2 regions of the Nonomuraea sp. NPDC052265 genome follow, and region 1 is predicted to be linked to the other one. Evidence: riboswitches for the same ligand, from Rfam matches in the RefSeq annotation. Region 1 holds a riboswitch; the other holds the start of a gene.

What was found. A riboswitch is a leader RNA that binds a small molecule or an ion and turns the genes downstream of it on or off. The one in region 1 is predicted to bind cobalamin.
Region 2: another riboswitch for cobalamin. It lies ahead of cobN (cobaltochelatase subunit CobN); the one in region 1 lies ahead of ACIHAD_RS39725 (ribonucleoside-diphosphate reductase subunit alpha).

The regions. Positions count from the first base shown of each region.
Region 1 covers NZ_JBIUBJ010000021.1:69,344-72,744, reverse strand. Annotated here, with positions in the region: gene ACIHAD_RS39740 (DMT family transporter) at 1-73, opposite strand, end outside; gene ACIHAD_RS39735 (FMN-dependent NADH-azoreductase) at 76-723, opposite strand; gene ACIHAD_RS39730 (TetR/AcrR family transcriptional regulator) at 836-1,450, shown strand; cobalamin riboswitch at 1,608-1,813, shown strand; gene ACIHAD_RS39725 (ribonucleoside-diphosphate reductase subunit alpha) at 1,942-3,401, shown strand, end outside.
Region 2 covers NZ_JBIUBJ010000006.1:96,923-100,323, reverse strand. Annotated here, with positions in the region: gene cobN (cobaltochelatase subunit CobN) at 1-1,329, opposite strand, end outside; cobalamin riboswitch at 1,383-1,509, opposite strand; gene cobG (precorrin-3B synthase) at 1,581-2,771, shown strand; gene ACIHAD_RS19995 (precorrin-8X methylmutase) at 2,768-3,388, shown strand; gene ACIHAD_RS19990 (precorrin-2 C(20)-methyltransferase) at 3,394-3,401, shown strand, end outside.

The DNA.
Region 1 (3,401 bases):
CCTGGGTGGGCTTGATGCTCTGCGCCCAGGCGATCTCGACCAGCCCGGCCAGCCCGAGGACCAGCCAGTTCATCGTCAGAACTCCTTTCCCAGGTCGCGGGCCCCGCGCAGCGCGGCGGCGTACAGCTCGTCGTGCCGGGGGCGCAGGTGGGCCAGGTCGGGGTCGACGCGCGAGTTGGCCAGCTCGGCGGTGACGACGGTGGTGTCCTCGACGGCGAAGTGGCCGGCGAAGAAGTCCCGCAGGTAGCGCTCCTGGTAGTCGAACCTGGCCTTGGGGGCGCCGGGCGAGTAGGCCCCGCCGCGCGCGGTGGCGACCACGAACCGCCGCCCGGCGAGGGACATCCGGGGGAAGGTCACCTGGTCGAGCCACGCCTTCAGCGCCGACGGGATCGAGTAGTTGTACATCGGGGTGGCGATCAGCACCACGTCCGCGGCCACCAGCTCGGTCAGCAGCGGCTCGACGATCGCCCAGGCGGCGGCCTGCTCCGGGGTGCGGGCGGCCTCGTGGTAGCGGCCGATGTCGGTGATCCGGTTGGCCATGACGTGGTCGCACAGCTCGGTCCACGCCTCCCCGATGTGCGGCACGGGCTCGGCCGCCAGGTCGCGGTGGACGTAGGTGCCCTCGGGGTGGGCGGACCGCCACGCCCCGGCGAAGGTGTCGCCGATCTCGCGGCTGATCGAACGACGTCGGGCGCTGGCGTCCAGGTGGAGCAGAACGGTCATGAGGGGGCTCCTCGAAATAAGTGGACATTGCGTCCGGTTCTGGGTCGGCTCGACCGTAGCAACTAAGCGGACGCGTTGTCCACTTGTCGCCGGGTGGGTTAGAGTCGCCGCCATGGAGTCCCGTACCGAGTTGCTGACCGGACGTCCCGTGGAGGAGGCGGGCCGCCCGCGCGAGCGCGCCGACGCCGCGCGTAACCGTGCCAAGGTGCTCGCCGCGGCGGCCGAGCTGTTCGCCACCCGCGACCCGCGCGGCGTGACGATGGACGACATCGCCAAGGCCGCGGGCGTGGGGCGTGGCACGCTCTACCGCCGTTACCCCGACACCGTCTCGATCGCGCAGGCCCTGCTGGACGAGCACGAGCGCGTGCTGCAGGAACGCCTCTTGCGCGGCGACCCGCCGCTCGGCCCCGGCGCGCCTCCCGCCGACCGGCTCGCCGCCTTCTACGCCGCGATGGTCGAGCTGCTGGACGAGCACATCTCACTGGTCCTGGGCGCCGAGCAGGGCGCGATGCGGTACGCCACCGGCGCCTACGGGTTCTGGCGGGCGCACGTACGGGTGCTGCTGACCGAGGCGGGCATCCCGGAGCCCGACGCGCTGGCCGACATCCTCCTCGCCCCGCTGGGGCCCGACGTCTATGCCGAGCAGCGCAGGCGGGGGCTCACCCCGGAGCAGATCACCGCCGCCCTGGCCCGCCTGGCCCGCGGGATCGTCGACCGAGACGCGTAGCCGGACCGGACGGCGCCGGTCGTCCAGGCCCGGCCGTGCCGGTTGGTGAAGACGCGTCCGGTGGGGGAGACGTCGCCGGGCCGCCGGGCGGCCGGATCGGGTCGCGGCTTCTTCGCAACACGACATGTTGGGTGTGACTTTTTGATCCACCCTATATATGGTGTCTCCCGCAGCCGGTTCGGGCGCCCAGCCAGGGTGACCGAGGCAAGAGGGAACCTGGTGGAAATCCGGGACTGCCCCGCAGCGGTGAGTGGGAACGACCGCCGTCAGACGCACTGGGCCATGGGCCCGGGAAGCGACGGCCAGTAGGCAGCGACAGCATGCCCACGAGTCCGAAGACCTGCCGGCGCGCCGTGCACGATCATGCGTGCGCGGCTGCTCCGAGGCCGCGTGGGACGGCGGACGGTACCGGCGAGAGGGCTGTGGCTCCCTGCCGTCCGCCTCCTGCGCGTGTTCTCGGCATCTGACCGAGTTCACGAGGGGAGAGCGAAGTGACGGTCACAGGGGACCCGATGACGGACCTGGCCGAGACGGCACGGGCGGACGGCGAGCGACCCGAGCCGCGGCGCGTCCAGATGCGGGTGCGCAAGCGCAACGGCACGGCCGAGCCGGTCGACGTCAACAAGATCGTACGTGCGGTGGAGCACTGGGCGACCGATCTGACGGACGTCGACCCGATGCGGGTGGCCACCAAGACGATCAGCGGGCTCTACGACGGGGCGACCACCGCCGAGCTGGACCGGCTGTCCATCCAGACCGCCGCCGAGATGATCGGCGAGGAGCCGCAGTACTCGCGCCTGGCCGCGCGGCTGCTGTCGGGCTACATCGACAAGGAGGTCCGCGGGCAGGGCGTGGCCTCCTTCAGCCAGGCGATCCGGCTGGGCCACGCCGAGGGGCTCGTCGGCGACGAGACCGCCGAGTTCGTCAACGCCAACGCCCGCAAGCTCGACGACGCCATCGACGTCACCGCCGACCTGCGGTTCGAGTACTTCGGGCTGCGCACGGTCTACGACCGCTACCTGCTGCGCCATCCGTCCACCCGGCTGGTGGTGGAGACGCCGCAGTACTGGCTGCTGCGCGTGGCGTGCGGGCTGGCCGAGACGCCCGCCGAGGCCGTGGGCTTCTACCGGCTCATGTCGTCGCTGGCCTATCTGCCCAGCTCGCCGACGCTGTTCAACTCCGGCACCCGGCACACCCAGATGTCCTCCTGCTATCTGGTCGACTCGCCCCGGGACGAGATCGGCTCCATCTACGACCGCTACGCCCAGGTGGCGCAGCTGTCGAAGTTCGCCGGCGGGATCGGCATCTCCTGGTCGCGGGTGCGCTCGCGCGGCGCGCTGATCCGCGGCACGAACGGGCACTCCAACGGCATCGTCCCGTGGCTGCGCACGCTCGACGCGTCCGTGGCCGCCGTCAACCAGGGCGGCCGCCGCAAGGGCGCGGCCTGCGTCTACCTGGAGCCGTGGCACCCGGACGTCGAGGAATTCCTGGAGCTGCGCGACAACACCGGCGAGGACGCCCGCCGCACCCACAACCTCAACCTGGCCAACTGGATCCCCGACGAGTTCATGCGCCGCGTCGAGGCCGACGAGCCGTGGTCGCTGTTCGACCCCGACGAGGTCCCCGAGCTGCCCGACCTGTGGGGGGAGGCGTTCGAGGACGCCTACCGCGCCGCCGAGCGGGCCGGTCGGTACGTCCGGCAGATCAGGGCCCGCGACCTGTACGCCAAGATGATGCGCACCCTCGCCCAGACCGGCAACGGCTGGATGACCTTCAAGGACGCCGCCAACCGCCTGTGCAACCAGGCCGCCGAGCCCGGCAACGTCGTGCACCTGTCCAACCTGTGCACCGAGATCATCGAGGTGTCCAGCGACGCCGAGACCGCGGTCTGCAACCTGGGCTCGGTCAACCTCGCCGCCCACCTCACCGACGGCGGCCTCGACTGGGAGCG
Region 2 (3,401 bases), on a different contig from region 1:
CGGTCCCCAGTGGCGTTCCATCTCCTCGCGCAGGGCCGCGGGCAGGGTGCGGTACCACTGCTCGTAGGAGGCGGCGGAGATGCGGACCGGGTTGCCCGCCAGGTGCTCCTCGGTCAGCCAGTCCGGGTCCTGGCCGCCGGCGGCGATCAGCGCGTGGACGAGCGCGTCGCCGTCCTGGTCGGCCACGCCGGGGAAGCCGTCGCCCAGGTCGTAACCCGCCTCGGCGAGCCGGGCCAGCAGCCGGACGGTGCTCGCGGGGGTGTCCAGCCCGACCGCGTTGCCGACGCGGGAGTGCTTGGTCGGGTACGCCGACAACATCACCACCAGCCGCCGTTCGGCGGGAGGCGTGTGCCGCAGCAGGCCGTGGCGCACCGCGATGCCCGCCACCCGGGCGGCCCGCTCGGGGTCGGCGACGTAGACGGTCAGCCCGTCGGGGTCGATCTCCTTGAACGAGAACGGCACCGTGATGATCCGCCCGTCGAACTCCGGGATCGCCACCTGGGAGGCGGCGTCCAGCGGCGACAGCCCGTCGTCGTTCTCCTCCCATGCCTGCCGGGTGGTGGTCAGGCAGAGTCCTTGCAGGATCGGCACGTCGAGCCCGGCCAGCGCGCCGACGTCCCATGCCTCGTCCTCGCCGCCCGCTCCCGCGGTGGCCGGACGGGAGCCACCCGCCGCCAGCACCGTGACGACCAGCGCGTCCGCCGCGCGCAGCGTGTCGAGCAGCTCCGGCTCGGCCGCGCGCAGGGACGAGCAGAAGACCGGCAGCGCCTGCCCGCCCGCGTCCTCGACGGCGTCGCACAACACCTCGACGAACGCGGTGTTGCCCGCCATGTGGTGCGCCCGGTAGTAGAGCACCCCCACCACGGGACCACCGGTGGCCCTGGCCGGGCGGTCCAGCCTCCCCCAGGTCGGGGCCGGGGCGGGCGGCTCGAACCCGTGCCCGGTCAGCAGGACCGTGTCGGACAGGAACGCGTGCAGCTGGGCCAGGTTGGCCGGGCCGCCATGGGCCAGGTAGGCGTGCGCCTCGGCGCACACCCCGCCGCTGACCGTGGACAGCTCCATCAGCTCGGCGTCGGGAGCCTGCTCCCCGCCCAGCACCACGACCGGGCGCGGCCCGGCCAGCAGCGCGTCGAGCCCTTCCGCCCAGGCCCGCCGCCCCCCCAGCAGGCGGACCACGACGAGGTCGGTCCCCTCCGTCAGGCCGGGGACGTCCTCGGCGGTCAGCCGGGCGGGATTGCCCGGACGGTAGCCCGCGCCGCAGGCGCGAGCGCTCAGCAGGTCGGTGTCGGAGGTGGAGAGCAGCAGAACGGTGGGGCTGTCGCCAGGCACGGCGCATTCCTCCCTCGGGGTCCTCGCCCCGGTCGCGGGTGACGCGACGGCAGGAGTCTCCTGGCTCCCGGATCGACGCTCACCCCGGCCTTCCCACCCGTCTCCGGGCAGTGGCCTCGTGGTGGGGTTCGCTCCCCGGTCACAGTGGCGGGACCGCGCCGGACTCGCACCGGCTTCCTCCCATTGCCTTCGCCTACGCCGAAGCTTACGGCAGGAGCGACCCGTCCCAGAAGTGGCGTTACGATCCCTTCGTGCCCGTAGGTGAATCTTCCGGACGTACGCGTCCCGATGCCTGTCCGGGGGCGCTCCAGGTGCACGAGGCCGCCGACGGCCCGCTCGCCCGTGTGCGCCTGCCCGGCGGCGCGGTGTCGGCCGCGCAGCTCGGCGTGCTCGCCAGGTGCGCGGCCGAGCTGGGCGCGGGCGTGATCGAGCTGACGTCGCGGGCGAACGTCCAGGTGCGGGGGCTGCGCTCGCCGGAGGTCTTCGCCGGGCGGATCGCGGCGGCCGGGCTGCTGCCGTCGCCCGCGCACGAGCGGGTGCGCAACATCCTGGCCTCGCCGCTGAGCGGGCGCGGGCCGGACGGGCTGCTGGACGTGCTGGCGATGGCGGAGGCCCTGGACCGGGCGCTGTGCGCGCGGCCCCGGCTGGCCGCTCTGCCGGGACGCTTCCTGTTCGCCCTGGACGACGGCACGCGGGACGTCGCCGGGCTCGGCGCGGACGTCACCTACGTGGCGACCGGACGGCTGCTGCTCGCCGGCACCGACACCGGGCTGACCGTCGCCCCGGACGCGGCGGTCCCGCTCATGATCGACGCCGCCGAGGCGTTCCTGGACGAGCTGTCCGCCGACGCCCCCCGCGCCTGGCGCATCCGCGAACTGCCGGACGGCCCCGCCAGAATCACCACCCGCCTGCGCGACGCCCCGTCCGGGATCGCCGCCCGCCTGCGCAACAGCGGACCAGGCCGGATGGACGCCACGCCCGCCTCGGGCTCCGCGCGCCGCCCGTCCGCGGGCAGGATCGCGCAGCGGGACGGCCGCGTGGCGATCGAGGCGCTGGTGCCGCTCGGCCGCCTGACGTCCGCCCAGGCCGGGGCCCTGGCGGACACCGGGCGGCCGGTGCGCCTGACACCCTGGCGGACCGTCGTCCTGCCGGACCTCTCCCCCGGCGAGGCGGACCGGGCCGAGCAGGCGCTCGCCGCGATCGGGCTCGCCACCGACCCGGACTCCCCCTGGGCCGGGGTCACCGCCTGCACCGGCCGTCCCGGCTGCGCGAAGGCGCTCGCCGACGTGCGGGCGGACGCCCGGCGCTGGGTGCGAGACCGCGCCCACGCCCCCGCCACGCCCGTCCACTGGGCCGGTTGCGAGCGGCGTTGCGGCCTGCCACGCGGCCCGGTCCTCCAGATGATCGCGACCACCAACGGATACGAGGAACGCCGGGAATGAGCGACTACATCCGCGACGGGGCCGAGATCTACCGGCGCTCGTTCGCGACCATCCGCGCCGAGACCGACCTCACGGGCCTGCCGCCCGAGGTCGCCCAGGTGGCGGTGCGCATGATCCACGCGTGCGGCATGACCGACCTCGTCACCGACCTGGCCTGGTCCCCGCGGGTGGTCGCGCGGGGCAGGGAGGCGCTGCGCGGCGGCGCGCCCGTGCTGTGCGACGCCATGATGGTCGCCTCGGGCGTGACCAGGCGCAGGCTGCCCGCCGGGAACGAGGTCCTGTGCACGCTGGGCGACCCGCGCGTGCCCGAGCTGGCCGAACGCCTCGGCACCACCCGCAGCGCCGCCGCCCTGGAGCTGTGGCGCGACCATCTGGAGGGCGCGGTGGTGGCGATCGGCAACGCGCCGACCGCCCTGTTCCGGCTGCTGGAGCTGGTGGCCGAGGGCGCGGGACGCCCCGCGGCCGTGCTCGGCATCCCGGTCGGCTTCATCGGCGCGGCCGAGTCCAAGCAGGCGCTGGCGGACAGCGACCTGGAGTACCTGGTGGTGCGCGGCCGTCGCGGCGGCAGTGCGATGACGGCGGCGGCGGTCAACGCCGTCGCGAGCGAGACGGAGTGACCACGATGACAGG